Regions from separate parts of the Caballeronia sp. KNU42 genome, predicted to be linked through region 2. Evidence: predicted binding sites of a transcription regulator. Region 2 holds the regulator's gene; the other holds the start of a gene.

Region 1 (15,428 bases), on a different replicon from region 2:
TCGCGAGCGAACATGTGGTGATCTGCACCAACGGTTATACGGGCGAATCGATGCCGGACCTGAAGCGCCGCGTGGTGCCGGTCGTGTCGCATCAGATCGCAACCGAAGAGCTTCCCGCCGATTTGCAGGCATCGCTGATACCGAAGCGCCGCGGTATCTCGGAGACGCGTCGCGTGGTCAACTACTACCGCTATTCGCCCGACGGCAAGCGTTTCCTCTTTGGCGGCCGCGCGCGTTTTTATAGCCTCGACCGGCGTCAATCGGGTGCGATCCTGCATGCGCAGATGGTTGAGCGCTTTCCGCAAATGGCCGACATCAAAGTAGCGCATAGCTGGGGCGGCACGGTGGCGCTCACGCTCGACTTCCTGCCGCATCTGGGCCGCACCGCCGACGGTATCCACTACGCGCTCGGTTGCAACGGCAGCGGCGTGGTGATGATGACCTATCTTGGCTACAAGGTCGCGCGCCTGATCATCGAAGCACAAGCGCCCGAGAGCAGCGCCTATGGCACGCCGATGCTCACGCACCCGCTTTATCGCGGCAAGCCGTGGTTCATGCCGGCGCTGGGGAGCTATTACCAGATTCGCGACGTCATCGACAAACGCAAACAGCACGGCTGAGCGGCACGTATCAATCGAAAGATAAGGACAACGCAATGGGTTTGAGAATCGGAGTGGATATTGGCGGTTCGTTCACCGACTTCGCGGTGCTCGACGAAGCGACGCGAACCATACGGACCCTGAAGGTATTTTCGCGGCCGGACAGTCCGGGCAGCGAAGTGCTTGCGGGAATGGAAGGCCTGCGGGAGCGCTATGGCATCGAGCCGCGAGAGGTGGTTTATTTCACGCACGGCACGACTGTGGGCGTGAACGCCGTCGTGCAACGCAAGGGCCTGAAGCTGGGACTCGTCACCACGCGCAACTTCGAGGATGTGCTGGATATTGCGCGCCTGAAGATCCCCGACATGTACCACCTGATGTCCAGCCGCCCCGCGCCGTTGATTCCGCGCGACCGTGTGTTCGGCGTGGCGGGCCGGCTGACGGCGGAAGGTGACGAGGAAACCCCCGTCGATGAGACCAGCGTGCTCGACGCCGTGCGCGGCATGCAAGCGGCTGGCTGCGAGGGCGTGGTGGTGTCGTTGCTGCATTCGTATCGGAACCCGTCGCACGAGCAGCAGGTGAAGGAGATCATCCAGCGCGCAATGCCGGGTGCGTTCGTCTCGTGCTCGCATGAAGTCTGGCCGATCATCCGCGAATACGAACGCACCGTCACGGCGACCATTGGCGGGTATGTGCAACCGCGCGTGTCGAACTACCTCACGAAGTTGCAGGCTGCGCTGGCCGAAAGCGGGATTGGCGCGGACCTCAAGGTCACCAAGTCGAATGGCGGCGTGATGAGCGCCGAGAACGGCAAGCAGAACTGCGTGCAGATGATCCTGTCCGGCACCGCGTCCGGCGTGATCGGCGCGGCGTATCTCGCGAAGCTCTGCAAGGTGAAGGACTGCATGAGTCTCGACATCGGCGGGACGACAGCGGACATTGCGTTGATCGTGGACGGCAAGCCGCAGTACGCGACGGGCGAATATATCGGCGAATTCCAGATCCATATTCCGTCGGTCTCCGTGTCGTCGATCGGCGATGGCGGCGGCTCGATCGCCTGGGTCGACGAGTTCGGCGTGCTCAAGGTCGGACCGGAAAGCGCGGGGTCGAATCCGGGCCCGGTTTGCTACGGCCGCGGCGGCACGCGCCCGACCATCACCGACGCATTCGCCGCGATCGGCGTGCTCGGCAGCGCGGCGCTTGGCTATAACGCGGTCAAGGTGGATGTCGATGCGTCACTGCGTGCAATCGAGCCGCTTGCGCAGCGGCTGGGACTCGACGTGTACAAGACGGCTGCGGCGATCATCGAGGTATCGATCTCCTGCATGTATGCAGGTGTGAGCCGCTTGAGTTCGCGCTTCGGCATCGACCCGCGTACCTTCTCTCTCATGCCTTTCGGCGGCGCGGGGCCGATGCTTGGCTGTTTCCTCGCCCGCGCGCTGAATGTGCGGAACCTGCTGGTCCCGACTACGCCGGGCGTGCTGAGCGCACTGGGCGGTTTGATCGCGGACACCAAGAACGATTTTGTTCGCACGACATATTATCCACTCGACCGCGCATCCCTCGAACGGCTCGGCCAAGACCTGGCGTTGCTGGAAACCGATGCGCGCGCCTGGGTGATCCGCGAGACCGGCACGGATGCAACGGCTGAACTCGTGGTCTCGGCGGATATGCGCTATCGCGGGCAATCGTTTGAGATCGACACGCCGCTCACCACCGACGCTATCGCCAACGGTGACATTGAAGGAATCGCGCAAGCGTTCCATCGCGAGCACGAACGCCTGTTTGGCCACAGCGATGAAAGGTCCGCGATTCAGGTAGTCGCGCTCAGGCTCGTCATCACCGCGCCCACGCCCAAGCCCGAGTTGCCAAAGATAGCAGCGGGCGAAGGCGCGCCAAAAGCCGAATCGGAAATCGATGCCTACCTCGACGGCGCGTGGCGTCGCGTGCCGCTCTACCGGCGCACGGCGCTGCTGGCGGGGCATCGATTCCCTGGCCCCGCGATCGTGGCCCAGGACGACACCACCACCTGCGTGCTGCCGGGTTTCAATGCCCGCGTGGACGACTACGGCAATCTTTTTCTCGAAGCCGTTTGACTGCTGACTTTGGAAACGCAACATGACATTCGATAAATCCGTCCTCCAGATCTTCGCGAACTACTGCGTCGCGGCTGCGGAAAGCATGGCCTATACGCTCGTGCGCACCGCGCATTCCGCTTTCGTGAAGGAAACGGAAGACTTCTCCTGCACGCTGATGAACACCCGCGGACTCACGTTTGCTTCGCCGAAGACGCTCGGCGCCACGTGGTATCCGGGTCTCGACTTCGGTGCGGTGATCGACATGATCGATCACTATGAACCGGGCGATATCTGCATGACCAACGACGCGTACAGCGGCTACGTGGCGACCCACACGCCCGACGTCATGATGTGGAAGCCGGTGTTTTTCGACGGCGAGATTGTCTGCTATGTCGGTGGGCATATTCATAACACCGACATGGGCGGCGCGGTGCCGGCGTCGCTGTCGCGCACGCTGACCGAGATCTACCAGGAAGGCATCCGCTTCGCGCCGACCAGGATTGTTCGCGCGGGTGTGCTGGATGAGGTTCTGCTCGAACACATGGCCATCAACGTGCGCGCGCCCGAGCAGAATCACGGCGACCTGAAGGCACAGATTGCGATGTTGATGACCGGCGAACGCCGGGTGCTGGAGATCATCGAGCGCTTCGGAATCGAGCAATTCCGCGCCGGGATGGACGCGCTGCTCGAGTACTCGGAAGAGCAGGCGCGCACGATCGTGAGGAGCATGCCGGACGGCGAATATTTCTTCGCCGAATATGCCGACGAAGATTCGGTCAACGGCAAACCGCTGCGTGTTGCGTTGACGCTGACTGTTGCGGACGGTTCGCTCGTCTTCGATTTCACCGGCAGCGATCCGCAACTGAATTCGTCGCTGAATATGCCAACGGGCGGCAAGGAGCGCCACGTCCTCGCGCTCGTCGGCCTCAACTATGTCTTGTACTCGCTTAACCCCGATCTTCTGCTCAACGCAGGCATGCTTAAAGTGGCACGCTGCATCCTGCCTGAAGGCACGATCATGAATTGCGTTCCGCCGGCTGCGGTCGGAATGCGCAGCCTGACCGCGAAGGTCGCGCAGTACGTAACCTTCGGTGCGTTCTCGATGGTGTGCCCGGAACGTTTGCCTGCGTGTCCGGCCGGCGGCATGTCGATACTCAACGTCAAGACCGTGGATCGCCGCGGCCGTTCGGTGATCGCGTCCATCGGTCCGGTCGGCGGTGGCGCGGGCGGCATGATCTCGGGCGACGGGTCGGATGCGTCCGGCGCGAACGTGGCGTTCCTGCGCAATACGCCGGTCGAGATCAACGAAGCCGAAGTGCCGATCCGGATCACCAGGTATGGCGTCGTGCCCGGTAGCGCGGGCGTGGGCAAGTACCGCGGCGGGCTGGGAACCGTGATGGAGTTCAGGGTGTTTTCGCCGGGCACATTGGTGACTGCCCGCAATCGCGACCGCTCGCGCTTCGCGTCCTGGGGCGTGCTTGGGGGCAAGGCGGGCGCCGTCTCGCGCTTTACCCGCAATCCGGGCCGCGAGGACGAGGAGGACCTCGGCGTGACCGACCTCGTCATGTGCGGTCCGGGTGACGTCATCCGCCTCGAAGGCTGCGGCGGTGGCGGCTACGGCCATCCGCACGAACGCGACGCGCAGAAGGTGGCCGAAGACGTGCGGCGCGGTTACCTTCGCGTCGATCAGGCGCGTGAGTTGTATGGCGTCGTGCTGGTCGACGGAGAAATCGACTTGGCAAAGACGGCTCAACTGCGCAACGAGGCCAAAAGGATAGCGGCCCAGACCGCCGTCGCCCACTTCGACTATGGTGCGCAGCGCAACGCCTATGAGGCGAAGTGGACACGCGAACGCTACGACGTATTGACCGGCATCCTGGCTCGCGCGCCGGTGGTGTGGCGTCATTTCCTCAAGCACAAGATCTTCGATGCGCTCGACGCGAGGGAAGCGGCGGGCACGCTCGCGGCCGGCGCCGGAGTTATCGGCGAACTGTATGCCGACGTGCTGCGGCGATACCCGCAATTGCTCGATGCGGAGCAGTCCGCCGTTGCCTGAAGCATGGGGAAAACGCGGACATTTTCATCGGCTGGCTGGCGGCCATGCAAAGCAGCGCGTTAGCGATGCGATAACAAGCGATTTATGCTGTTTTGCGGTTTTTGTCGGCGTTTCACGCGGATTCTGCAAGCATACGATGCTGCTGAAGAGACGCGATAAACCTAGCCCCCGTCGCCTCCTGAACGTTCTTTCTGATCCCTTACCCGTCCGGAGTCATTCAAGTGAAAGATGATATAAAAAGCGGTGGTCTAAGTCGTCGCGGCATGATGCGCGTGTTGGCCGGCACCGGCATGATGGCTGTCACCGGCGGCGGCCTGCTGTCGGTGTCTGGCGCTGCGCTGGCCGCCGATACCCCGAAGAAAGGCGGCAGTATCCGGGTGGCGTACGACGCGGGTTCGGTCTCGGACACCCTCGACCCTGCCGTGGGTTCGACGGGTAGCGACTACATCCGGTTCTTCATGTTCTATAGCGGCCTGACCCAGTTTGACGAGAGCCTGACGCCGCAAATGAACATTGCGGAGTCCGTATCAAGCTCCGATGCTAAAACGTGGATCATCAAGCTTCGCCAGGGCGTGACTTTCCACGACGGCAAACCGCTCGCGCCTGCCGATGTGGTCTATTCACTGCTGCGTCACAAGAATCCGCAGACGGCGTCGAAGGTAAAGACCCTCGCCGATCAGTTCGCCGATATCAAGGCAAGCGGTCCGAACGAAGTGACCATGGTGCTCGATGTGCCGAACGCCGACTTGCCGGCAATCCTTGCCACGCCGCAACTCGTGATCGTCAAGGACGGCACGACGAACTTCGCCTCGGCGATTGGAACCGGACCGTACAAGGTCAAGAGTTTCAAGCCGGGTGTCAGCACGGTCGGCGTGCGCAACGACAACTATTGGAAAGCTGGACAACCGTACCTCGACCAGATCGAACTGGTGAGCATCAGCGACAACGCCGCCCGCGTGAATGCGCTGCTCGCGGGTGACGTGCACCTGATCAACTCCGTCGATCCGCGCTCGACACAGCGCATTGCGTCGACCCCGGGTTACGCGGTGAAGGAAACCAAATCCGGTCTTTACACCGACCTGATCATGCGTCGCGATAACACGCTCACGGGCAACCCCGACTTCGTGCGGGGCATGAAGAACCTGTTCGACCGCGAGCAGATCCGCACGGCCGTGTTCCGGGGCTATGCCGTGACCGGCAACGACCAGCCGATCCCGCCGGGCCACCGCTACTTCAACGCGTCGCTGCCGCAACGCAAGTTCGATCTGGACAAGGCGAAGTTCTACATGCAGAAGGCCGGTGCAGTCGGCCCGGCCTTGCCGCCGATCTACGCCACGACCGACGCGAACGGTTCTATCGAAATGGCCGAGCTGATGCAGCAGACGGCTGCGAAGATTGGTGTGAACCTCGTTGTGAACCGGGTTCCCGCCGATGGTTACTGGTCGAATCACTGGATGAAGCATCCGCTCGGTTTCGGCAGCATCAACCCGCGTCCCAGCGCGGACGTATTGTTCACGCAGTTCTTCAAGTCCGACGCGCCCTGGAACGAGTCAGGCTGGAAGGACCCGCGCTTCGACCAGTTGCTGCTGAGCGCGCGCGCCGAGACCGACGATGCGAAACGCAAGCAGATGTACGGCGAGATGCAGGTGCTGGTGGCGGATCAGGGTGGCATCGGTATCCCGTCGTTCATCAGCCTGCTCGATGCCAACGACAAGCGCTTGAAAGGACTGGGTTCGATCCCGACCGGTGGGATGATGGGCTTCTCGTTCGCCGAACATGTCTGGTGGACTGCCTGACCAGGAGCGCCACTGAAGCGGCGCAAGCGGCTTCAGTGGCGCACGAGGAAAAATTCAGGAGCAGGCTCGTCGCGCCACATTCAACTAAAAATCAATGAAGCTTGATTCGTATTGGCTGGATACGGCTCCCGTATTCAGCGAAGCTGCACAGGGTCCTGTGGAAGGCCGCGCCGATGTGGTGGTGATCGGTGGCGGGTTCACGGGTTTGTCGGCTGCGCTCGAACTGGCTACGCGTGGTGTATCGGTCACTGTGCTCGAAGCAGGGCGCATAGCAAGCGAGGCGTCCGGGCGTAACGGCGGCCAGTGCAATACCGGCGTCGCGCAGGACTTCGCTTCGCTTGCCGCGAGAGTCGGACTGGAGCAGGCCCGGGGCTTTTATCGTGCATATGAAAGTGCGGTGGCGAGTGTGGAGTCCATCGTCTCCCGTCATCAGATCGATTGCGACCTTGTTCGCACAGGGAAGCTGAAGCTTGCAGCCAAGCCGAAGCACTACGAAAAACTGGCGCGTACCTATGAGGTGTTGCGTCGCGAGGTCGACCCGGAGGTCGAGTTGATTCCGGCCGATCGCATGCGCAGTGAAATCGGTTCGGATGGTTTTCATGGCGGGCTGTTGCAGCGCAACGGCCTGCAGATGCACATGGGCAAGTTTGGAGTCGGCCTGGCGCAGGCCGCCACGCGGCATGGCGCGCGTATCTTCGAAGGCGCGGCGGTGACGCAGTTAAAACGCATCGACGGGGAGCGTTATGAGCTCACCTCGGCGCGTGGCGTCATCAGGGCGGACCGGGTGCTCGTGGCAACGGGTGCATCGCGCGTGGGGCCGTTGCAGTGGTTCCAGCAGCGCATGGCGCCGGTGGGCAGTTTTATCGTGGTGACGGAGCCGCTTTCCACTCAGCAGCTCGACGCGTTTTTCCCTCACAGGCGCAGCTATGTGACGTCGCTTAACATCGGCAATTATTTTCGGGTGACGCCCGATCACCGGCTGCTGTGGGGTGGCCGCGCGCGCTTCGCGATGTCCAATCCCCATTCCGATGAAAAGAGCGGCAACGTGCTGCGCAAGGGCCTGGCTAGGTACTTTCCGGAGCTTGCCAACACGAGGATCGACTACTGCTGGGGCGGTCTGATCGACATCACCGTGGACCGGCTTCCTCGTGCGGGTCAGCACGAAGGGCTCTACTATTCGATGGGTTACAGCGGCCACGGCGTGCAGATGTCGACGCATATGGGACGCATGATGGCTGACGTGATGTCGGGTTCCGAACAGGCCAACCCGTGGCGTTCGCTTGCCTGGCCCGCTGTGCCTGGACATGCCGGCCGCGCGTGGACGCTGCCTTTGGTCGGCGCTTACTATCGGCTGCAGGATCTTTTGTTCTGACGGTTCTTGTCGTTTTGACTTGGCGCCTTGTGAATTTGACTCACGTCGCGGTGAAAATTTCTCTCTTTGCGCGTGGATTGCGTGTGGTTAGTCTGGTGACTGGCGGCTGACACCTGGCCCATGCGCGCCATGGTTAGCCGTGCCTCACATGCTTCGCCGCATGGATCCGCAGGAGACGATCTTGGACCCTGAATTGATCAACCCAGGCGCAATCGCAGCGCAGACCAAAGCGGGATACTTCAATCAGGTCCTGGCTAAGGTGAACGATCACGCTGTTCATCTTAGCGTCATGGATGCGCCATTTTTCTGGCATTTCCATCCAAACTCGGACGAAGTGTTCATCGTTCTCGAGGGCGTCTTGCTTGTCGAGCTGGAATCGGCGCGATACGAGTTAAAGCAGGGCGAGATGTTGACGGTGCCGGCCGGGGTCAGGCATCGGACCAGCCCTTTGAGCGCGCGATCGGTGAATCTCACCATCGAAAAAATGAATGCCGAAAGCGTACGCGTTTCCTGAACGCAGGCCTGGAATAAAAATTCCGTAAAGCCCTCAGCGGCCTGCATATATATGCCGTAAAACACGAAATATTTACGGCATTTTTTCTTGTTCTCAACCGGCGAGGAATCCTACACTTCTGGCAATGATGAGACCGGGGGTGTCATGTCGAAGCAACACACAGCAATCAGGAATCACACGCGTATCAGCTACGTTCATCGTGGCGTGGGCAGCGTCGTACTGAGGCGCTTTGACCCGGCGTGCGATTCGTTCGATGAGTTGACCGACATGCTGCACCGTTCGTTCGCGCGGCTTGGTGCGATGGGGCTCAACTGCACGTGCGTTGACCAGTCCGCGCTGGTTACTCGCGCCCGTGCCATGCGCGGCGACTGTTATGTCGCGGTATGCAACGGACGGCTGGTCGGAACCATGACTCTTTACGCACAGGATACCGGGTCGGTATGTGCGCTTTATCGGCGGGATGATGTTGCGAGCGTTCGCCAGTTCGGCGTCGATCCTGCCTATCAGAGCAGGGGGATCGGGAAGTCGTTGTTGGCCTATGCGGATCACTGGGCCGCCATTCGCGGCTACGCGGAGCTTGCGCTCGATACCCCGCAACCCGCTGCACATCTGATTGATTTCTACCGGGGCCAGGGCTTCCGGATCGACGACTTCGTCAGGTTCGCGGGCAAGCAATATGACAGCGCAATCCTGTGCAAACCGCCCGTCGCTTTCCGCCACCTCGCCACGTGGTCGCGCCGTCTTGAACTGCCGCAAGCGAGCGTTGCTCGCGCGGCATGACAAACAGGCCGCACTCATGCTTCGAGTGCGGCCTGTATCAAACACTGCTTCAAAACCTGCTCTGCCAGCCGCTTGCAACCGGCTTGCAATTTATTGATCAGACCTTTTCAACCGAGGCCCGATAGATCTCATTGACAGCCGTTGCGAGCGTTGCGTCGAACTCGCTGTCGCTCATCGGCTTCTTGAGTTCGTTGATCAACGCACGGGAAAAGCTGGCGATCATGCCGTGATTCTTCGCGAGACGCGCGCACGCGTCGGTCCGCGAGTAGCCGCCCGAAAGCGCCACCACGCGTACGACAGCCGGGTGCTCGATCAACGGACGATATAAATCCGCCACGTCGGGGATGGTCAGCTTGATCATGACCTTGCTGCCATCGGGTAATGCATCGAGACCCTTGAGCAGCTCAGCCAGGAGGATGGTTTCCGCTGCAGCCTTGTCCGGGCTGTTGATCGACACCTCGGGTTCCAGGATCGGCACAAGACCGTGCGCCTGGATTTGCGCGGCAACTTCGTACTGTTGCTTGACGATGGCCGCAATTCCTTCTTGCGACGCATGGTCGATAACCGAGCGCATCTTCGTACCGAACACGCCGAGCTTGACCGCCCGCTCGAGCAGCGCATCCAGCCCCGGGATCGGTTTCATCAGACGCACGCCGTTCGCTTCCGCTTCGAGCCCCTTGTCCACTTTCAGGAAAGGAACCACGCCACGGTCTTCCCACAGGAAGGCCGGCACGGACTTTCCTTCTGCCTGTCCGTCCATGGTGGCTTCGAAGAGAATGGCGCCCACAACCTTCTCACCGGTGAACGCGGGTGCAGTCATGATGCGTACCCGCATTTCGTGCATCAGCTTGAACATCTCGGCGTCGCCGTTATAGTCGCTCTCCGGAATTCCATACGCCTTCAGGGCGCCGGGGGTGGATCCGCCACTCTGGTCGAGGGCCGCGATAAACCCCGGTTTGTTGCTCATCTGCTCCAGCATCTTGTCATTAGCCACGTACGTTTCTCCCTCTCAACTATCAGAAACCGTCAAACACCCTGACCAGGATTGCCTGTCAGAACCAGTGCTTTCAATTCAATAAGTGTACTGGATTGGCGGATGAGGTTCGAAAACAAACAAACCGTGATCGATTGCTGCCGCTCTCAAAGCCGCAAGTTTTTTGCGTTTTTGCGCTTGCATGGCGATTTGCAGAAACGAACCCTCATCGTCCAGCCCGCTCGCCGGGCCGCGCTGCGGGCGGGTCGTGAAACGGTCCTTGACCCGCAAGAACGATGCCTCGATAAAAACTGCTGAGAACCCATGGCTTGGTCCGCCAAGGGTCGGGCGCACCAGAGATCGTACTCAAGCTCCGTGAAAAAATATTGAAATAAAAATCAAAAAAAGCCGGCGGGACGCGAGAGAAGAAGGGCCTTGCCCGAGCCGGCCGGAATATTTCTGCGGGCCTCTTTCACATTACCGATAGATAGCGTCGTCGGGCACTCGCGACCTCGACCGGCCTGCACCCACGCGTGGAAATCTTTTTAAAGATTTGGAAAGAACCTGCGGGAGCCGCGTGTTGCTCGGCGTTTCACGCTTGGCGGAAGTGCGCAACCATGACTGCGCGAATAGACGATGCACAGCCCTGGCAACGTGCGGCTGCCGCATCGCATCACTTAACGGTCCCCTGAGGCTCTCCTGAGGCTTGGCTTCAGCGGGCGATTTTCATCCAGCCTCAACAGCAAACCTGACGTACGGAGCATTTTAATGTCGACGATTTCCAGCGCGTCCAGCGCCTCAAGCGTGCCCGCCCCGGCCCCGGTGACTTCGGCCCCCGCGACCTCGGCCAACGCCATCTCGAGCGCGGCCGACACGACGGCTGCCGCCGCCTCGGCCAGGGCGTCCGCCGCGCAGTCCGTCATCAGCGGCTCGACGGGCAACGCGTCACTGGATGTGTCGTCGCTGGTCACGAGCCTTGTCAACGCGAAGGTGGCGGGCCAGACCGGCTCGCTGATCGCGCAACAGAGGAACGACAACACCAAGCTCTCGGCAATCGGCGCCTTGCAGGCCGGGTTGTCGGCGTTGCAGGCGGGCATTGCGCCGCTCGCGGACGGTACCGCCCTTGGGCAGTTCAAGTTGACGACCGACGGCACGGGGCTGACGGCAAGCGGCACCACCGGCGCGGCAACGGGCAGCTATTCGGTCGCGGTGACGCAGATTGCCAGCGCGCAGACGTTGTCGTCGGCAGCGTTCGGCGCGACAACCGCACTGGGCACCGGCACGATGAACGTCTCGGTCGGAGACAAGTCGATGAGCATCGACGTCACGTCGGCGAACAACACCGTTAGCGGCATTGCAAGCGCGATCAACGGGTCGTCGAGCAATCCCGGCGTCACGGCAACTGTCGTGACGGGCACGGATGGCGCGCACCTGATCTTGCGTTCATCGGCCACGGGTGCATCGAACACGATTGGTGTTTCAGTGGGCACGGTGACCGACGATGCGGGCCTGTCCAGTCTCGGCGTATCGTCCACGGCCGGCGCCAGCAGCGCGGACCCGTCGACCATCGCATCGGTGTCCGCCACGAGCCCGTGGACGCAGACCGAAGCAGCTAAAGACGCCATGTTCACCATCGACGGGACAGCCGGCACGAGTTCAAGCAACACGGTGACGAGCGCGATCCAGGACGTCACGCTGAACCTCACCGCGGCGGCCATTGGCGCGCCTGCCGGCACGCCGCAGACGCTGACCGTGGCGCAGGACACCACGTCGGCATCGACTGCCATCAACAACTTCGTCAACCTCTATAACGCCCTGGTCACGACCTATAGCCAGGTTGCCGGTTTCGACAGTTCGAAAGCCAAGGGCGCGCAAGGCGGCCCGCTGCTTGGCAACGCGATGTTCAACACGATCAAGAGCACGCTCGCGGGTATTGTCAGCGGCGGCGTCAAGAACGGCAGCTCCAATATTTCGCTCGGCGCTATCGGCATTACGCTGAACAAGGACGCGACCCTCACGGCGGACAACGCGAAGATTTCCAGCGAGCTGACAAGCAATCCGGCGGGGGTGGCGACCCTGTTCAATTCGACGACCGGCGTGGCCGCGAAGATGACAAAGAGCCTGAACGGATTCCTGGGCGAACGCGGCCTGATCGCGAATAACCAGGACCCGCTCAACGCGGACCTCAAGGGCATCAGCACGCAGCAAGACACCCTGGCGAGCTACTCGGCCCAGCTCACGCATCAATACCAGTCGCAGTTCACGGCGCTCAACACGGTCATGGCGACGATGAACAAGAATTCGCAGTACCTGACGCAACTGTTCGGCGGCGCCAACAGCGCCGGTGCGCTCGCGAAAGGCAAGGGCGGTTGATTGACCACGCAGTGATGGCGCAGCGATCAGTCGAGATCCAACAATGACACACCCGAACCGAGGCCCGCAAAGCGCGCGCATCATGGCGATGCACGCGCTTCGCGACCTGATGCAAGGACCGGCGCAAGGCCGTGAAAACGTGATGAATACGCGAGCACTTCTGCGGCTTGTTTTTAGAGCATGTCGATACCTCTCGGTGCTGGCCGCCGCGAGCTTCAGCGGCGCGCCGCTCGCTCACGCCGGTTGCGTTCCGGGCGATGGCAAGGCGCGTCCCGTCATCTTGCTGCCTTCAGTCAATATCTCCGCGTTGTCCAGCCTGACTGTAGGTGACGTGTTGGGCTCGGTGCGGGTCGCCGCGTTGCAGGATATTCCGTTCGTCTGCACGGGCGAGGCTAACACCCTCGAGGTTCGGCTGAGCCGCTCCGAAGCACCGGTGCAGGATTTGAAAGACGTGTATCCCACGAGTGTTGCGGGCGTCGGCATGCGCGTGAGCGCGGGCGGCGGCAGCTTTGCCGGGATCGATGACGCTCCTCGTCCAGTACCGTACAAGGTCGTGCTGACGGCCCAGGCCAGGCATCTGACCGGCTTCGCGCTGAAGATCGACTTCATCAAGACAGGACCGGTGCAGGACGGTGTTCTCGCGGCAGGCCCGCTCGCCAGCGTGACGGTGGGCGGCACGGAACTTCTTGACGTCGATATCCCCGCGAACGCGGTGATATTCACCTCGTCGGTATGCGACACGGTACACGTGGGCGGCAGCGTTGCTGCCGGACTGGGTACCGCGGGCGCGTTCACGCAAGAGAGCATCGTCGTGCAGGCGGGATGTAATCCAGGGGCGGTTGCGGTCGTGCAATTGGGGCAGCCGTACCTGTACGGTGGCACGCCGAATGTCCATCGCCCGGTCTTCGCACGCGCGAGCGCCGGGAATGCCGGGAATGCCGATAGCGACTGGCTGGAGCACGCATGGCCAAACGCGGCGGGCAATATCAACATCAATGGCAGCGGCGTATACACCGGCAGCACGAATGCTTTTGGCGCGGGCAATGTTGGAGAAAGCGCGTTGGGACGCAGCGCTCGCAGCGCCGCTTTTCATCCTTAAGCAAATCAAGCGGGGGCCGTGAAAATTGCGCTAACAAAAAAACAGCCCACACGCCTCGCGCTCATTTACCGGCCATTCGCGACAGGATTCGCAGGCTTCGTCGCAAGCGGCTCGAAAAGAACGAAGCTGCCGCACAGACTCCTTGCATTGCGTTCACGCGTCTTGCAGGGAGTCCCGCATGCGCACCGTCATAGCCGTCCATATTGCCGCGGCCGTCCTGTCTCTCGTGCTCGGAGCATCAATACTGCTGTTGAGAAAGGGCGCTGCGCGCCACAGGTTGACGGGCCGCGTATGGGTGGCGGCCATGTTCGTCACCGTGCTGAGTTCGTTCGGCATCCGGGAGTTGAACCACGGTCAGCTTTCATGGGTTCACAGCCTCGCGGTGCTGACCGCGCTTAGCCTCGTGCGTGCAATCTGGGCTATTCGGCAAGGTAACGTCAGAGGACATGTAGCCGCCATGCGCGGATCGTTCATCGGGCTTGTGGTCGCGGGTGTGGCTGCGGTCGTGACGCCGCATCGTGCGCTGAACGTCATGCTCGGAGGGTGGTCCGCGCGCATCTCTTTAGCAGCAGCGGCCCGCGTTTCGGCCATCCCTTTGGCAAACGCAGATGCATCTCGCCGGGTCAGTCTCTTTACGGACGGTCGCGGCGAAGCCGCATTGAAACCTGCATCCTGTCGGCCGGGTGAACCGTCACCGTGATTTCGAACGCTTCGTTCGCGTTGTCGAGGTATCGACGAATAATTTTCAATGCCGGCATGCCTTCTTCCGCGGTCAGGCTCTCCGCCAGCTCGGCGGAGAGCGAGATCGCGCGAACGGTCTGCTCGACTTCCGCCACCCGTTTGCCGAACTTCGATTCAATGAGCGAGCTGACCAGCTTCGTCGGCGACTCCTTCAACAGCGCCGGAATATCCGCGAAGGCGGGGTCCACATACGCGTCTGTCCATCCGATCGGCAATGTGTCGCCTTTGCGGTCCAGACGCAGTATCTGCATGCGCAGCCACTTGCTTCCCGGCGTGCATCCGAGTTCGCGCGCGAGCGCCCGGTCTGCGACGATTTCGTCGACCGCCTTGATCACGCGCTCCTGATCTTCAGCAAGTTGAACGAGGCCGTCGAGCGAGGCGACGGACTGGCTGTAAGCACCCGACGGGGAACTCGATTCCACTCGGGTGCCTACACGCTTTCGCCGCGATACCAGCCCCATGCCCTGCAATTCCTGCAGCGCGAGCCGCACGGTGGGACGACTTGTTCCGTAGTGCTCACAGAGTTCCATCTCGGTCGGCAACAACGCGCCAACTGGATATCGTCCTGAGCCGATAGCCTCGGCAAGATCCTGTGCGACCCGGGAATAAAGGGGACTTGCCATGTGCGTGATCGAAACCAGGCGTTCGAAAGAAGCAGAAATAGTAGCAGAGCCATTATTCGGGACGGACCAGGCGCCAGGCCTGCCTACATTGACGCTGCGGCGATTCGTCGTGCCAAAAAGAATCACCGGGTTTCATCGAATAAGGGTTTATACCTATGCGTTATGAGCGACTTCGACCGATATCAATATGTAATCACATATTGATATCGGCGTCGTGAGTTGGTGTCGTCAAGCGGTCGGTCGCATCGCCCGTCCCTCTTGCGCACTCCAATCCTGAATAGGTCACCCTTCATGTTCTCGAATTTTTCGATCAAGGCGCGCATCGCCCTCGCGTTCGGCTTGCTCGTTGCGCTTCTGCTGGTTGTGGCGGCCTTCGGCCAGTACGGAACAAAAGCGGGCAAGGACGCGCTGCACGACACGTATG
Region 2 (15,428 bases):
TGCCGAAGTGGGCGCACGCTTTACCCTCGACGCCATGCCGGGCAAGCAGATGGCTATCGATGCCGACCTGAACGCCGGCCTCATCAACGAAGACCAGGCCCGCAAGCGCCGCTTGCAGGTCGCGCAGGAAGCCGAGTTCTACGGCTCCATGGACGGCGCCAGCAAGTTCGTACGCGGCGATGCAATCGCGGGCTTGATGATCATGATCATCAATATCGTGGGCGGCTTGATTGTCGGGATGCTCCAGCACGACATGGACTTCGCGCACGCGGCCACGAACTACACGCTGCTGACGATTGGCGATGGCCTCGTCGCACAAATTCCCTCGCTGATCATTTCGACGGCGGCCGGTGTGATCGTGTCGCGCGTGGCGACCGAAGAGGATATCGGCACGCAGTTGACGGGGCAGCTCTTCAACAACCCGCGTGTGTTGATGATTACCGGCGTGATCATCGGCATCATGGGGTTGATTCCCGGCATGCCGCATTTTGCATTCTTGCTGCTGGGCGGCGGCCTGGTGTACGCCGCGCGTTCGATGAACCAGCGCCTCGCAGCGAAGAAGAAAGCGTCCCTGGTCACGGATGTCGTGCCTGCCGCCGCTGCACCGCTCGAAAATACTGAAGCGAGCTGGGACGACGTCGCGATGATCGATCCGCTCGGGCTCGAGGTGGGGTATCGGTTGATCCCGCTGGTCGACCGGAACGCGGACGGCGAGTTGTTGAAACGGATCAAGGGTATTCGCAAGAAGTTCGCGCAGGAAATCGGCTTCCTGCCGCCGGTGATTCATATTCGCGACAACCTGGAATTGCGTCCGAATGGTTACCGGATTGCGCTGAAGGGTGTCGAAGTGGGCGTAGGGGAAGCATTCCCGGGCCAATGGCTTGCGATCAACCCGGGGCAGGTTTCCGCAACGTTGCCGGGGAATCCGACACAGGATCCGGCGTTTGGTTTGCCGGCGGTGTGGATCGATACAAACCTGCGTGAACAGGCGCAGGTCTACGGCTACACCGTGGTCGATGCCAGCACGGTCGTGGCGACCCACCTGAACCATCTGGTCGTGACGCACGCCGCTGAATTGCTGGGTCGAGTGGAAGTGCAGGCGTTGCTGGAACGCGTTGGCAAGGACACGCCTTCGCTGACCGACGACCTGGTGCCGAAGACCCTCGCGCTGACCACCTTGCAGAAGGTGCTGCAGAACTTGCTGGAAGAAGGCGTTCCTATCCGCGACATGCGCACGATCCTGGACGCGTTGCAGGAACATGCACCGAAGATATCCGATGCCTACGACCTGACCGCGGCGGTGCGTCTGGCGCTCGGCCGCGCGATCACGCAGCAGTGGTATCCGGGGAGCGGCGAGTTGCAGGTGATGGGACTGGATCCGAATCTGGAGCGCGTGTTGTCGCAGGCATTGCAGACAGGCGCGAATCCCGGACTGGAACCGGGCTTGGCGCAGACGCTGTTGAACTCAACGCAGAATGCGATCCTGCGTCAGCAGAACATGGGATTACCACCGGTGCTTCTGGTGCAGCATTCGCTGCGCGCCATGCTCGCTCGTTTCCTGCGAAGAAGCTTGCCGCAGTTGAAGGTGCTGTCGTATGCAGAAGTGCCGGATACGCGGAACGTCAAGGTGACGAATCTAATTGGGGCGCAAGGATAAAACCGCCCGCCACATCGCGTGGCGAGCGTATATCAATGCGCTGATTCAGGTCCCGGAAGCAACGCTGCGCACGCGTGCGAACCGGCTGAAAATCGCGTAACAAACGCAAGCGACAATAATCGAATCGAGCGAAGGGATGCTCGTGAAGGAAAACACACCCTTCACGGTCATGAACCCGGCCAGCGATCCGATGATCCACGCAACGAACGTCAGCAACTTCACCTGCGGATCGGTCGCGAGAAGCCGCTCGTCATACCCGCCTCGCCGATACAGCAGAAAGTCTGCGATATAAATCCCGGCCACGGGCGGCGTTGCGATGCCCAGAAAAAGCAGGAACGGGATAAACCACGCCATGATGTCCATGCTGCCGACAATCATCGCCAGCACACCCAGCGCCACCGTAATCTGCCACTTGGGAAATCGCGTGAACAAGGTGGACACGACCAGCGTGCCCTGAAACATATTCCCGGCATTCCCCGTCACGGTCGCAAAGATCAGCAGCAAAGCGGCCGGCAATACGGCGCCGAACACGGCCATGGCGCCGAGCAAGGAAGCTTTCCCCGATATCCCGCTCGGCGTTGCCCCCGCCCAATACAACAACGGATAAGCGATCAGGAACGTCAGCACCGCGCCAATCAATGCATGCTTGCGATCGTGAACGAAGCTGCCGAAATCAGGCAGCGTAGCCACCAGCACAATGATCGTCCCGACGACGGTGGAAACGGCCACGCCGGTATTCATATCGGTGAAATCGGCTGGCACCGGCACCATGCCGTGAGCCGCGACATACACGCAGTAACAGAGCATCAACGCGATAACGGGTATGGCGAACTGAGCGACCTTCCCAAGCAGTTCGAAACCAAAAGCCGTCGCGGCCACAAAAATCACGCAGCCCACAGCAACCAGCAGGGGTACGGGAATCTCGACGCCCTGTTGCGCGAGCAGATCGTGGACCGAATGCCCGAACATATTGGCAGTCACCGCAATCCACCCGAACAAACTGATCGCGAGCAGGACGTTGATGGCGATCGCCCCCTTTTCGCCGAACGGATATTTAACGATGCCGTACGTCGGCAGCCGCGCCTTCTCGCCGACACAAATAGTGATGCCCGACAGGATGGTCAGGATAATGCCGCCGATGACCACCACCTTGATCAGCGCCAGGCTCGATAACTGGCTTCCAAGACTGGAGGACGAGAGCAAAACCGGCGTAATGGCAATGCCCAATAAAATCATGGCGATGCGATACCCGGGCGCCGTATTCGGGCCTTCGTCAGTGTTGCGCATACAAGTGTTCCTTGGAGGTTTTCAGGCGATCAGGCGGTGTGTGTATGACCGGTATAGGCACGCCAGCTTCCGTGCGCGGTGATGTCTTTCTGGTTTTCAACCAGCCAGGGTTCGGCCAGCACGCCCAACACCTGACTGCCGTCGCGAAGCGTCACCTTGCCGATCGCCAGCCCTGCCGGTTCGCTCAACAACAAAGCGGCGAACGAGGCAAGCGGCAGTTCCCAGATCTCGAGCGCGACCGACGTTCCGCCCGTCGCCACGCGGATCATTCCCGGATGCCGGTCGCCAATACTCCAGAGCCGGTAATGCGGATCGGTGTGATCTTCACGCAGGAACACGCCGCCCGCCGCGGTCATGTTGCCGTTCAGTTCGAGCCCACGCATGAGCGTGCCGTTGACGGCCAGCAACGTAGTGTTCTTCATTTTTTCGCCTTCATTCTTCAATAAAAATTGGTATTGCTAAATAAAATGCACACAACTTGGGCGACTATTGCGTGATCCACGTTCCGGTCTTGCGATCGAGCGCACGTTTGATCGCTTCCGGGCTGGTAATCAAGCCTTTGCCGTGCCCGCCTTTCGATCGGCTGTGGGTAACGAATTGCATGATGGCTTCCACTTTGGGCAACATGCTTCCGGCGCCGAACTGATCTTGCGAGATCAGTTCCTGGGCTTCGGCCAGGCTTAGCGTGTCGAGCCAGCGCTGATCCGGCTTGCCGAAATTGATCGCCACCTGTTCGACGCCTGTAGGAATCAGCAGCAGATCGGCGCCCAGTTGTTCTGCGAGCAATGCCGACGCCAGATCCTTGTCGATGACCGCTTCCACGCCGGAAATCTGGTGGTGCTCATCGACTAAAACCGGAATACCGCCGCCGCCGCACGCGATCACCACGCAGCCTTGCGCAAGCAACGTCGCGATCACTTCGCGCTCCATGATCTCCAGCGGCTTGGGCGACGCCACCGTCCGGCGCCAGCCCCGTCCCGCATCTTCCATCAGCGTCCAGCCGAGCGACTTTTGCCGCTGCCGCGCGGTGGCTTCATCGAGGAAGGCGCCTATCGGTTTGCCGGGATTGAGGAACGCCGGATCGTCGCGGCTAACACGCGTCTGGGTCACGACAGTGACCACGGGCCGATGAATCCCGCGGCGGCGCAGCGCGTTGCTCAACGCCTTTTGAAACATGTAGCCAATCGCGCCCTGCGTGTCTCCCACGGCGTAGTCCAGCGGCACTGGACGTACTTCTTCAGCGGCAAGTTCTGAGCGGCGCAGGATAAAACCGACCTGCGGTCCGTTGCCATGCGTGAGCACCAGATCCCATCCGGCCTCGATCATGTCGGCAATGTGCCGGGCACTTTCGACGACCGCGTCGTATTGATCAGGAATGCTATCGTGTTGATCGTCGCGGATCAGCGCGTTGCCGCCGACCGCGACAATTGCCAGAGGTTTGGTCATGTTGCGTGTCCCGTGTGGTTTAAACGTATTCGGCGAGTGCGCGAATCGCTTCGATGAAACCCGGCATCGGCGCCGTGGTAATGCCCGCGCCGATCTGCCCGACGCCCGCCTGCTTGTGCGCAATCCCGGTATTGATGATCGGCAGGATGCCGCGATCAACCACCTTGCGCGCATCGATACCCGCAGCGGTCGGCGCGAAATTCAGTGCGGGGAGCGTGAACGCAGGATTGCCGCCCAGCGTGATCGCCTGCATGCGACGGCTGTTGCTGGTGGCGTCGGCCGGCGTGCCGCCCACGAACTTGACGATCGCCGGCGATGACGCCATCGCGAAGCCGCCCACGCCGGCCGTCTCGGTGATGGCGCTGTCGCCGAGGTCCGCTGCGGCGTCTTCCACTCCGTAGCCCGGGAAGAACAAACCTTCGACCGGATTCGCGGGCGCCTGGAACCACCGGTCGCCCGTGCCGGACATGCGGATGCCAAAGTTCACGCCGTTGCGCGCCATGACCGTGATCATCGAACTGAAGGGCACGTTGTGGGCTGCGTCCATCATGGACTTGCACGCGGCCATCGAAAGATTGAGGAAGAAGTGATCGTTGCTGACGATGAACTCGGTCACGCGCTGAATCCGCTCGATCGGCAATCCGGTCGATAGCAACGCGGGAATCAGGCGCTTGATCAGGAGGCCGGTGGCGGCCGCGTTGCGGTTATGGACTTCGTCGCCCATGTGCAGCGCCTGCGCCATCAGCGGCTTCAACTCCAGTTCGCCCAGCACCTTCAACGCGGCCTTCAATGCCGGCGCAAGCTCCTGGGTCATCCAGTGCAGGCGTTCCAGCACTTCGTGGTTGTTGGCGCCGAAACGCAGCACCTTGCCGAGCCCTTCGTTGAAGTTGCTGAAGGCCCGCCGGCCGTTCGTCTTGTTCTCGATCACCCACAGCGGCATGGACGGGCTGATGATGCCCGCCATCGGGCCGACCGCCTGATAGTGGTGACATGGCTCGAAGTCGATCGCACCATCCGCCGCCAACCGCTCGGCCGCTTCGTGAGTCGTCGCCCATCCTTCAAACAGGATCGCGCCGACAATCGCGCCCTTCACCGGTCCGCACATATCGGCCCACTCGATTGGTGGCCCCGAGTGCAGGATCAGCTTGCGATGCGCCATTGCGCCTATCGCGTGCGAGGCGCTCATGACATCGACGAGGACGGGCTGGGCCGCCAGATACTGCTGGAACGCCTGCTCGTTAGCCTGGTCGACCAGCGGATGGCGAATCAGCGACGCCAAAGCGAGTCCCGCGTCTACATCGCCGAGAGCGGGAGGCTGCCAGCGGAGATCGGTAACGTCGCCGCCGGCCAGAGCCAGGTTATCGGCGAAACTGCTCAAGCCTGCGTTCACCACGTTCAGTGGCTGTTGAAATAGCGTGTTCATCATGGTCCCGTTATTTTTGCGCCTGAAGATGGGCAACGTGGCTCGCCCAGAGCGCCGCCTGCGCGTTGCAGCCGGCGACGAGTACGCCGGCTTCGCGCAAGGTATCGACCTGACGGCTTCTGACTTGTGGATCGGCTTGCGTGCCGCAGACGTGGGAGATCAGCACCGGCAGGTCCTGACCCGCCGCTTGCAGCCGCGCGTGTTCGATCAGTTCCAGCAACTCGCGGGCGGGTTCTGTCGATGCGCCGTAACCCAGCACGAGGTCGAACAACACGACGGCGGTTTGCGCGTCGTTCAATTCCGCGAGGATCCGCTGGTTGCGCAGCGTGGGATCGATCATGGGATGCGGACGGCCGCGCGTGAAATCGTCATCGCCCATGTCGACGAGTGTGTGCCCCGTGCTGTGCCAGATATCGTCGAGCTTGCTGTTGGACGCAACCGGCGTATTCGACGACGCGGCGAAGCCGCGTTCCCGGCACAACAACTGACTCTCGTAGCAAAACGTGCCACCGGCGAACACGCCGCGAATGAAGCGCCGCATGGGCCGCAATGTACGGCTGTAATCGTGGAGACGGCCTGCGTCCGGCGTGCTGATCTCCGCTACGGTTGCCGGCAGTGCGGCGCCTGAGAGCAACGCGACGGCGAAGCCGGCGGCATCGGCCAGGGTGTACGCCGGGATGATGCCCGGCACGTTCATGTCCTCCGGCCGCGCGCCCAGGAAGTTGACGACGACCGGCTTGCCCGCCGCGCGCGCCCGCGCCAGGATCTTTTCCGCGACGACTGGCGCCGGCGGTTTGGAGATCAGCACGATCACCTGGGTGTCGGGATCGGCGGCGAGCGCATCGAGACCGTACAACATGGAGATCCCGCCAATCGATTCGTGCAGGTCGTGCCCGCCCGTGCCGAGCGCCTGCGAAATCCCGGCGCCCAACTGGTCGATGCGGCACGTCACTTCCTGCAGTCCGGTCCCCGATGCCGCCACGACGCCGATCGCCCCGCGCTTGACGACATTGGCGAAGCCCAGCGGCATCCCGTTGATGATGGCCGTCCCGCAATCGGGGCCCATCACCAGCAGGTTTTTCTCAGCCGCGAGCGTCTTGATTGCGCGCTCGTGGGCGAGACTGACGTTATCGGAGAAAAGCATGACCGAGAGCCCCAACCGCAGCGCCTTGATTGCTTCGGCGGCGGCGTAATCGCCGGGGACCGAGATCAAGGCGAGATTCGATGCCGCCTGCTGTTCCACTGCCATTTCGAGGCTGGCGAGCGGCGGCGGACGCACGCCGTCGCCGCTCGACTCCTCCGGCTTGCTGTTCAACCGCTCTTCCGCAATAACGAGCGCGCCATCGCACGCCGCGATCTCGCCGCGTACCGCGATCACGAGATCGTTCGGCCCGGCGGTGCAGCCGTCATCCAGCGCCGCATCGCGCAATTGCGCCAGATTGGTGCTGGTTCCCATCACCACCGACGCCTGCTCGATGCCAGCCAGCTTCGAGATGTGCGCGGATATCTGCATCAGGGAAACGGAGTCCTGATACATGTTCTTGAAGACTTTGGTTCTTATGCTCATTTCAGCTTCCGGTAATCGTTACACTTGCCTGGTCCAGATTTCGGCCGAGTGCTCGCCTGGCGAACCCGGCGTTGCACGCGCCGGGTGCCATCAATCTGATTAACTCGATAATCGTTTTCGGCTAATCCATATTAAAGATCAGTTCATTTCTTTCAGCTGCACTTTTCCAAGCGCTCTTATTCCGTGCAGGAAACCTCCAAGACAATCTGCGCCAGAGGACGAGCCGAATTTCATGACGTTGATTGCCGAAAGTTTTATTTCCGCCGGCGTGCTTCCGTGAATCAGGACAGACGTCAAATGGTCAATCGACTGTGAATAATGTCCCTGCAACGCGAGCGCGAGATAATGCCGGCTGATACTGGTGGTCCGGTGAAGCTGACTCTTGATTGCCGGACGCAATAGTTTCAAATGGTTGGATATGACGCCGAGATGCTGCCATGGCCATAACGACGCCAGATAGCCCAGCAGGTAGTCATCGCCATCCGGCGTCAGGCCTGCGCCGTATCCAATCAGTTCCGAGACGCTGCTTTCCAACTCCGCCTTTGCGTCGCCGGGGTTCAGGCGCGGTATGCGCCCACCCGGCGGCCAGCCCGGCAGCAATTGCAGGTTGCTGCGGACCTCGCGCTCCATGCAGTACTCCAGCAACTGGCTCGCCAGTAACGGATAAGCCGTCAGCAGCGCGTTCGGCGAATGGCCGCCCTGCACCCGCTCCGTTCCGGGCCGCCAGCATGGCGCCCGGTCCAGGTTGGCGCGCCAGAGTGTCCCGCGCAACTCGTTGTTCTCGAGCGTGATGGGCTCCCGGGAATGCGCCTGATGGCGCCAATCCCAGCCAGGCGGCGTGGCAAGCCTGATCGCCGTGGGCAGGTTCTGGTAGCGTGGACTCAGCAAGGTCAGCAATTCGCCACTCGCCGACGACATGTTCATGGCGTGCTGAAAGCAGCTATGAACCCAGAACCGCTGCGTCTCGCGTGGCCCGTGCTCCGCCATATAACCCACCGAGCACACCGGGAACGTGAGGAGGCGCGCCATGGCTGTCCGGCTGTTGTCAGCCACGCAGGCCGTCGACAATGGCCGCGGCGTCGCCCACCCAGCCGAAGATTGCGCCCTGCGCCTTGATCATCTCCAGCGCCGACTTCTGGAATTCCGGGAAGTACGATCCGACGCAATCCGCCGGAATAATGCACTCGTAGCCGCGGTCATTGGCTTCGCGAACCGTGGTGGTCACGCAGACTTCAGTAGTCACGCCGCACACGATAAGCGTCTTGATGCCGTGGTTTTGCAGGATCAGCTGCAGGTCGGTTTGATAGAACGCACCCTTGCCGGGTTTATCGATGATGGGTTCGCCCACCGCCGGATACAGCTCGGGAATGATGTCGTGCCCTGCCTCGCCGCGGACCAGGATGCGGCCCATGGGGCCGTCGGTGCCAATGAACGTCTTGCCGCCGCGCGTCAGTTTCGCGGGCGGGCAATCGGCCAAGTCGGCGCGGTGACCCTCACGCGTATGGATGACCAGCAGCTTCGCGTCGCGCGCCGCCTTCAGCACCTTCCCGCACGGGACAATCGCGCTGCGCACCAGGGAGACGTCATTTCCCAATGCCTCGCCAAAGCCTCCCGGTTCAACAAAATCACGCTGCATGTCGATCATGACCAATGCTGTCGTGCGTGAATCAAACGGGAGCGGGAACGGTTGTGCGTGAAATAGTTTTTGAGCCATTTTTATATTCCTTGATTAATGTCAGGACGTGAAATGCCTGCTCTGCTATTGCAATTTATTTGAATTGTCCTTCGATTTATTATAGGTAGGTTCGGCTTGATGGACGATAGATATTTCATCGACTTAACCATTGTTCATCGATTTCCATGGTTGATTAAAGTCGTTTCAAAAACTTAATATAATTATTATCACGAACCAGCCGGCACTGTGTTGCGCGAGAATAAAGCGGCACGCGAAATAATCATCACGGCCCTGCGGCGGAATAACACAACGGGTAATGAAACGATTCTTGAAGTTTTTGATCCAGTCGCGGCCCACATCACCGCAATTGTCTGATGTTTGATCCGGCATGCACCTCTGCGATGCAGCCCGTGCGCCGCCCCCGCCATCGATCTCCCGAATTACCCCGCTTTCCCGGCTCTTATCAGCCGATGGCCCGCCAGCCACCCTTGCAATAATTCATTCACTGGAAAACGGTACGTCGCTCAAAACCAGGGGCTACCGGTCAACCGCAACAGATCAATGTGAGCGCGAGCTCATCGGGGGATAAATTGAACATCCGCAAATTCATCGGTGCCACGAGTCGTGAAGCGTTTCGGCTCGTCCGTGAAGCACTGGGCCCCGATGCGGTCGTGCTGTCGAATCGGGTAACCGAAGACGGCAGCGTCGAGATCGTCGCGGTCGCTGACGGCGATCTCGCGAAGATCTCCCCGAAAGCCGCCGCCCAGCATCGCGAGATGAAACTGCGGGAGTCGGCCGGGAATCAGTCACATTCGCAGTCACATTCGCAACCGCAATTGCAGTCCCACGCGCCGTCTCACCTGAATTCGAATTCAGGTTCGAACGCGTACGCAAGCGGCGATGTCTTTTCATCGGTATTCGGCGCCAATCCCGAACCGCTGGATGATATGGAGCCCGAAGCGCAAGTGGACGACACGTCGCGCACGATGGCCGAATCGAATCCCTGGCTGATCGAGCATGCGCGCCGGGTAGCTCAGTCAGCGGCTGAAAGTGCGCAGCAACGCACGCTGAGCGCGTCAGCCGCAATTGCGAAGGGCTTGGGCAGTCCCGTGACCGTCACGCCGCAGGACTCCGCGCAAGCCCACGGATGGACCCGCGAAGCAGCGCAAGCCGCCGCTCGCCGGGCGGAACAAAAAACCGCGCAACTGCACGCAGCAACCCAGCACCAAATCCAAACCCCGGCGGCCCAAACCGCCAGCTCGATGCAGGAAGGCGCGTTCGCGGGCCTGCCGGCGTCGGCCGCTGCAGCCGTGACCGAAGCCATCCGCACGCGCATGGAGCAAGTCGTGAACGACACCGTCATGAATGAACTTTCGTCGATGCGCGGCATGATGGAAGAGCACTTCGCCGGCTTGCTGTGGGGCGATCGCCAGCGCCGCAGCCCGAATCACGCCGCGCTGACCAAGCGCCTGTTCGCGGCCGGTTTCTCAGCGCAGCTGGTCCGTCTGCTGATCGACAACATGCCGGAGATCGAACAAGCCGAAGAGTCGATGCAATGGGTCCAGCAAGTGCTCGAGAACAACCTGCCCGTCATGGACAGCGAAGAATCGATGATGAACCGCGGCGGCGTTTTCGCGCTGATGGGCCCGACGGGCGTGGGCAAGACGACCACCACCGCCAAGCTCGCCGCGCGCTGCGTGATGCGCTTCGGCGCCAGCAAGGTCGCGCTGCTCACCACCGACAGCTACCGGATCGGCGCGCACGAACAACTGCGTATTTTCGGCAAGATCCTCGGGGTATCGGTGCATGCGGTGAAAGACGCAAGCGACCTGCAACTCGCGCTTTCGGAACTGCGTAACAAGCACATCGTGCTGATCGACACCATTGGCATGAGCCAGCGCGACCGTACTGTCTCCGATCACATCGCCATGTTGTGCGGCGCCGGCCATCCGGTGCAGCGCCTGCTGCTGCTGAACGCAACCAGCCACGGCGATACGTTGAACGAAGTCGTGCAGGCCTATCAGAGCAATCCGGACCAGGCGCCGCTCGCGGGCTGCATCCTGACCAAGCTCGACGAAGCCACGAACCTGGGTGGCGTACTCGACACCGTGATCCGCTACAAGCTGCCCGTGCATTACGTATCGACGGGTCAGAAGGTGCCGGAAAACCTGTACGTCGCGACCAAGCGTTTCCTGATTAAAAGCGCCTTCTGCATCCCGCGCGACGGCTCGCCGTTCGTGCCGCAAGACGATGATGTGCCGCCGCTCCTGTCCGCGCTCTCAGCGCGCGCTTCCACCGAACTGCATGAGGTTCACTTTGGATAAGTTCGTGTCCGATCAGGCTGAAGGCTTGCGCCGTCTGCTGACACGCAACGGCTCCCGGGTCGTGGCGGTGTGCGGCGCCCCGGCAGGTGGATTGGGGGGAACCGGCAATACCTCGACGGTCGTCAACCTCGCCTGCGCGCTCGCCGCGCAAGGTAAGGATGTGCTGGTAATCGATGAGCGCCATAACGCGTTGTCGGTGAGCCGGCTGGCGAAGGTGCCCGACAACGGCGCGCTGGGCGCCGTGTTGTCCGGCAAGCGTTTCTTGCAGGACGCCGTCACGCGCACGCCGTTCGGCTTTTCGGTGATCGCCGCGCCTCGCGACGAACGCATCAGCCAGGACGCCGCGCATTGCCGGGTGCTGCTCGACGGACCCGCCGATGTGGTCCTGATCGATACCCAGCTTGACCGTAGCGGCGCGTTGTCGAATCTGGCCGTGCAAGCGCACGACTTCGTGATCGTGACGCGCGTAGCGCCTGCCGCGATCACCGAGGCGTACGCCTGCATCAAGCGTCTGCATTACGCACACGCTATCGGGCGGTTCCGGGTCGTCGTGAATCACGTGAAGAACGGCGCCGATGCGCAAATCGCTTTCGATAACCTCGCGGGCGTCGCCGGCCGCTATCTCGCGGTGCAGCTCATGCCGGCGGGCTGCGTGGCTGAAGATCCGCGCGTGGCGCGGGCGCACGAGCTGTCGCGTTGCGCGGTGGAAGCATTCCCGGCGACGGCAGCGGCCCGGGATTACCGGCAGATTGCCGCTGAATTGCAGTACTGGCCGATGCCGCAAGCGTCGCAGTTTGAATGGCCCGTGCAGTCCTTGCGAGCGGAAACGCAGCAAGAGGTAGAGCGTTCGATCAACTCCGGCGCGGTACGTCGCGCCGAAACGCCATTGATGCAGCGCGCGATGAGCAGTCCCGCGTCCGTGTGATGCCGCAAGAGAAGGAACAAGGTGAATGCGATGTATAACGCCCAGGGAAAACTGTCACAGTCGGAAGTCCTGACCCGCTACGCGCCGCTGGTGCGCCGGCTCGGACTGCAGCTCGTGGCGAAAATGCCGGCCAGCGTCGATCTGGACGACCTGATCCAGGCCGGCATGATCGGCTTGCTCGATGCGGCCGGCCGCTATAAGGAAGATCAGGGCGCTCAGTTCGAGACCTACGCCAGCCAGCGGATTCGCGGCGCGATGCTCGACGAGTTGCGCGCCAACGACTGGCTGCCGCGCAGCATGCGCAAGACCTCGCGCGAAGTGGAGTCCGCTGTGCACAAGGTCGAGCAGCATCTCGGCCGGTCCGCGAGCGAACAGGAAGTGGCCGAGCACCTGAACATGCCGCTGATTGAATACCAGGCCATGCTGCAGGATCTGCATGGCAGCCAGTTGATCTATTACGAAGACTTCGACCGGTCTTCCGATGACGAGCCGTTTCTCGACCGTTATTGCGTCGATAAAGCCGACCCGCTGTCCGCGTTGCTCGACGGCAGCTTGCGCTCGGCGCTGGTTGACGCCATCGATAAATTGCCGGAACGCGAAAAGCTGCTGATGAGCTTGTATTACGAGAAGGGCTTGAACCTGCGCGAAATTGGCGCGGTGATGGAAGTCAGCGAATCGCGTGTGTGCCAGTTGCATAGCCAGGCTGTTGCACGGCTGCGGGCGAAGTTGCGGGAACAGGCTTGGTCGGGCGTGGAAGCTTGAGCCCCGGCAGATAAACGTAGTTCAGGTTTCGAAATCCGCGCTGTCGGCGAATACTGTCTGGCCCTTGCCTCGCGCCTTGGCGCGATACATTGCACGATCCGCTGCGCGCATCAGCGCGGCAATATCCGTGTAACCGGGGCTCAGGTCCGGCGAGATCAGGCACGCGCCAATACTCGCCGATACATTCATCACCCGGTCCTGCACCGACTTCATTTCCGCCAGCACCGCGTGTACGCCGTTCGCCACCGTCTGCACGGCGTGGTTGCCGGTCACGTGCCGCGCCAGTACGACGAATTCGTCGCCGCCGAGGCGCGCGACTGTGTCGGTGGTTCTTACTCTTCTTGCCAGCAGCGCCGCGAAAGTTTGCAGCACGACGTCGCCGACTTCGTGGCCGTAGGTATCGTTGACTTCCTTGAAGCCGTCGAGATCGATCAGCAGCAGCGCGGTCGCGCCTTCCTGTCCCGTCGATATCGCCATCACCGCCCGGCCGATGGTCTGTTCCAGCATGTAGCGGTTGCTCAAGCCCGTGAGGGGATCGGTACCGGCCTTCAACGCGAGGTCGCGGTTCGCGCTGCCCAGGCGGCCGATCAGCACCGCGAGATAGATCGATGCCCCAAGGACGCTTAGGCCAATCCCGAGCGCCGCGAGCTGATTGATCATCCACCAGGGCTGCAGGACGGACAACGCGACGATACCCAGTAGCGCCGTTCCACACGACAACGCCAGCGTGCGCTTGCCGTAACGCCCGGCCGCGCCGATCAGAAAAAGGAAAACGGCCCACAGCATGGGCAAGGTGAGCGCGCCTCCGGCGCCGAGAACCACGGTGAGCAGGACCTGATCGGCGACCGTTGTGCAAGCGAGGCGCAGATCCGACTGCCGCTGCATTTTGCTGATGATTAGCCGGGTCGCGACGCCATAGATCAGGCAGAGCGCGAGCGCATGGAAACTGGCGATGGCGGCGGGCGTCGGATCGAACCACGCCAGCACACCGTAGACTGCCGCTGCGAGGCCGCCCAGTATGACTCGCAGCGTCGCCTGCTCTTTTTCCGGATCGTGATGCGGCGACCACACGTAACCGCGCTGCCGGTGCAAGGGGTCCTTCGCCTGCCCCATTCTGAATCTCCCTGATGTGATGTCGAAGGTGATGCCGAAGTGCTGATCGATGCCGCGTTTTCTGCAGTTTTTCTGCCGTTTTTCTACAGTGCCTGCGTGTTGCAGAATTGCAATCGTACTGCGTCGTTGAAAAGTGACCGAAAAGCGCACGAATCGGCTAGATTCATGGCTGATTAATGCTGACTTGTTGCGATCGATTTCGAACGGAGCGGGATGCATTCAGCACGTTAGGGTGTTTTGGCGGCTTGCGGTTCTGTCCGGCTTCATTTCGAATCGATGTTTGTCGGGTTGGTTGATCGTTAGTTGATCGTTATTTACTAAGCAGGTTTTTCGACGTCCGATGCAACCCTCTGAATTTGCTTCTTCCGCTGGCAGCGTGAGTGCTGCCGATGACGCCCACTCCGTGCCCGATGCCGCGCTGCTCGGCGAATGGCTGCCTGTCTGTAATAGCGCCGATGTGCCCGCCGGGGAATTGCGTGGGTTTGTGGTGGCAGGGGAGCGGCTGGTGGTCTGGCGCGACGCATCGGTATCTGACGATCCGGCAGCGCAGCCCGATATTTCCACCGATGTCCACGTCTGGCGCGACCGTTGTCCGCATCGTGGAGCGCAGTTGTCGATGGGCTCGGTGACGGGCGGCTTGCTTGCGTGCCCGTATCACGGCTGGCGCTATGACGTCGATGGCCAATGCATCCACATTCCCGCCAATTCTTCGATACGCCCCGCGAAGCGCGCTTGCGCGCGGACGTATCGCGTGGAGGAGAAATACGGCGTGGTGTGGACGTGCCTCGGCGAGCCCTCGCGTCCGCTTGATTTCTTTCCGGAGTACGACACGCCCGGTGTGCGCCGGATCAATCTTGCGGCGCAGATAGTGCGTTCATCGGCGCCGCGCGTGGTCGAGAATTTCCTCGATATGGCGCACTTCCCGTTCGTGCATACCGGCATTCTCGGCGATGCATCGCACGCAGAAGTGCAGGATTACGAAGTGATTGAAACGGAGGGAGGGCTTGAAGCGCGGCAGTGCCGGTTCTGGCAACCCGCTGGGTTGCCGGGACAGGAGGGCGTGGATATTGACTATGTGTATCGAGTTAAACGGCCGCTGGTGGCGAGTTTGTCGAAAGCGGCGCAGCACGGTGCGGGCGCGTTGCATCTGTTGCTGGTGGCATCGCCGGTGAGTGAAACGGAGACGCGGGCGTGGATGGTGTCGGTGTTCGAGGATGAAGTTTCGTTGTCCGACCAGGAACTGCACGAC

The links. Region 2 encodes FliA, which starts transcription of late flagellar genes. Its sites were predicted from a motif close to CTAAAGTTTNNNNNNNNNNNGCCGNTA; they were not measured.
Region 1: the regulator FliA is predicted to act here: its motif matches at 10,714-10,740, upstream of fliD (flagellar filament capping protein FliD).

The regions. Positions count from the first base shown of each region.
Region 1 covers NZ_CM132390.1:1,124,428-1,139,855, forward strand. Annotated here, with positions in the region: gene ACSOSP_RS36210 (NAD(P)/FAD-dependent oxidoreductase) at 1-620, shown strand, start outside; gene ACSOSP_RS36215 (hydantoinase/oxoprolinase family protein) at 656-2,695, shown strand; gene ACSOSP_RS36220 (hydantoinase B/oxoprolinase family protein) at 2,718-4,733, shown strand; gene ACSOSP_RS36225 (ABC transporter substrate-binding protein) at 4,997-6,529, shown strand; gene ACSOSP_RS36230 (NAD(P)/FAD-dependent oxidoreductase) at 6,624-7,901, shown strand; gene ACSOSP_RS36235 (cupin domain-containing protein) at 8,062-8,415, shown strand; gene ACSOSP_RS36240 (GNAT family N-acetyltransferase) at 8,560-9,195, shown strand; gene ACSOSP_RS36245 (fructose bisphosphate aldolase) at 9,293-10,189, opposite strand; gene fliD (flagellar filament capping protein FliD) at 10,937-12,541, shown strand; gene ACSOSP_RS36255 (hypothetical protein) at 12,585-13,640, shown strand; gene ACSOSP_RS36260 (DUF2306 domain-containing protein) at 13,819-14,340, shown strand; gene ACSOSP_RS36265 (GntR family transcriptional regulator) at 14,273-15,004, opposite strand; gene ACSOSP_RS36270 (methyl-accepting chemotaxis protein) at 15,296-15,428, shown strand, end outside.
Region 2 covers NZ_CM132388.1:2,855,770-2,871,197, forward strand. Annotated here, with positions in the region: gene flhA (flagellar biosynthesis protein FlhA) at 1-1,657, shown strand, start outside; gene ACSOSP_RS12855 (cytosine permease) at 1,703-2,944, opposite strand; gene ACSOSP_RS12860 (allophanate hydrolase-related protein) at 2,974-3,366, opposite strand; gene arcC (carbamate kinase) at 3,431-4,390, opposite strand; gene ACSOSP_RS12870 (oxamate carbamoyltransferase subunit AllG family protein) at 4,410-5,816, opposite strand; gene fdrA (acyl-CoA synthetase FdrA) at 5,824-7,380, opposite strand; gene ACSOSP_RS12880 (DUF2877 domain-containing protein) at 7,519-8,409, opposite strand; gene ACSOSP_RS12885 (cysteine hydrolase family protein) at 8,426-9,094, opposite strand; gene flhF (flagellar biosynthesis protein FlhF) at 9,646-11,379, shown strand; gene ACSOSP_RS12895 (nucleotide-binding protein) at 11,372-12,304, shown strand; gene ACSOSP_RS12900 (RNA polymerase sigma factor FliA) at 12,335-13,066, shown strand; gene ACSOSP_RS12905 (diguanylate cyclase) at 13,088-14,179, opposite strand; gene ACSOSP_RS12910 (Rieske 2Fe-2S domain-containing protein) at 14,520-15,428, shown strand, end outside.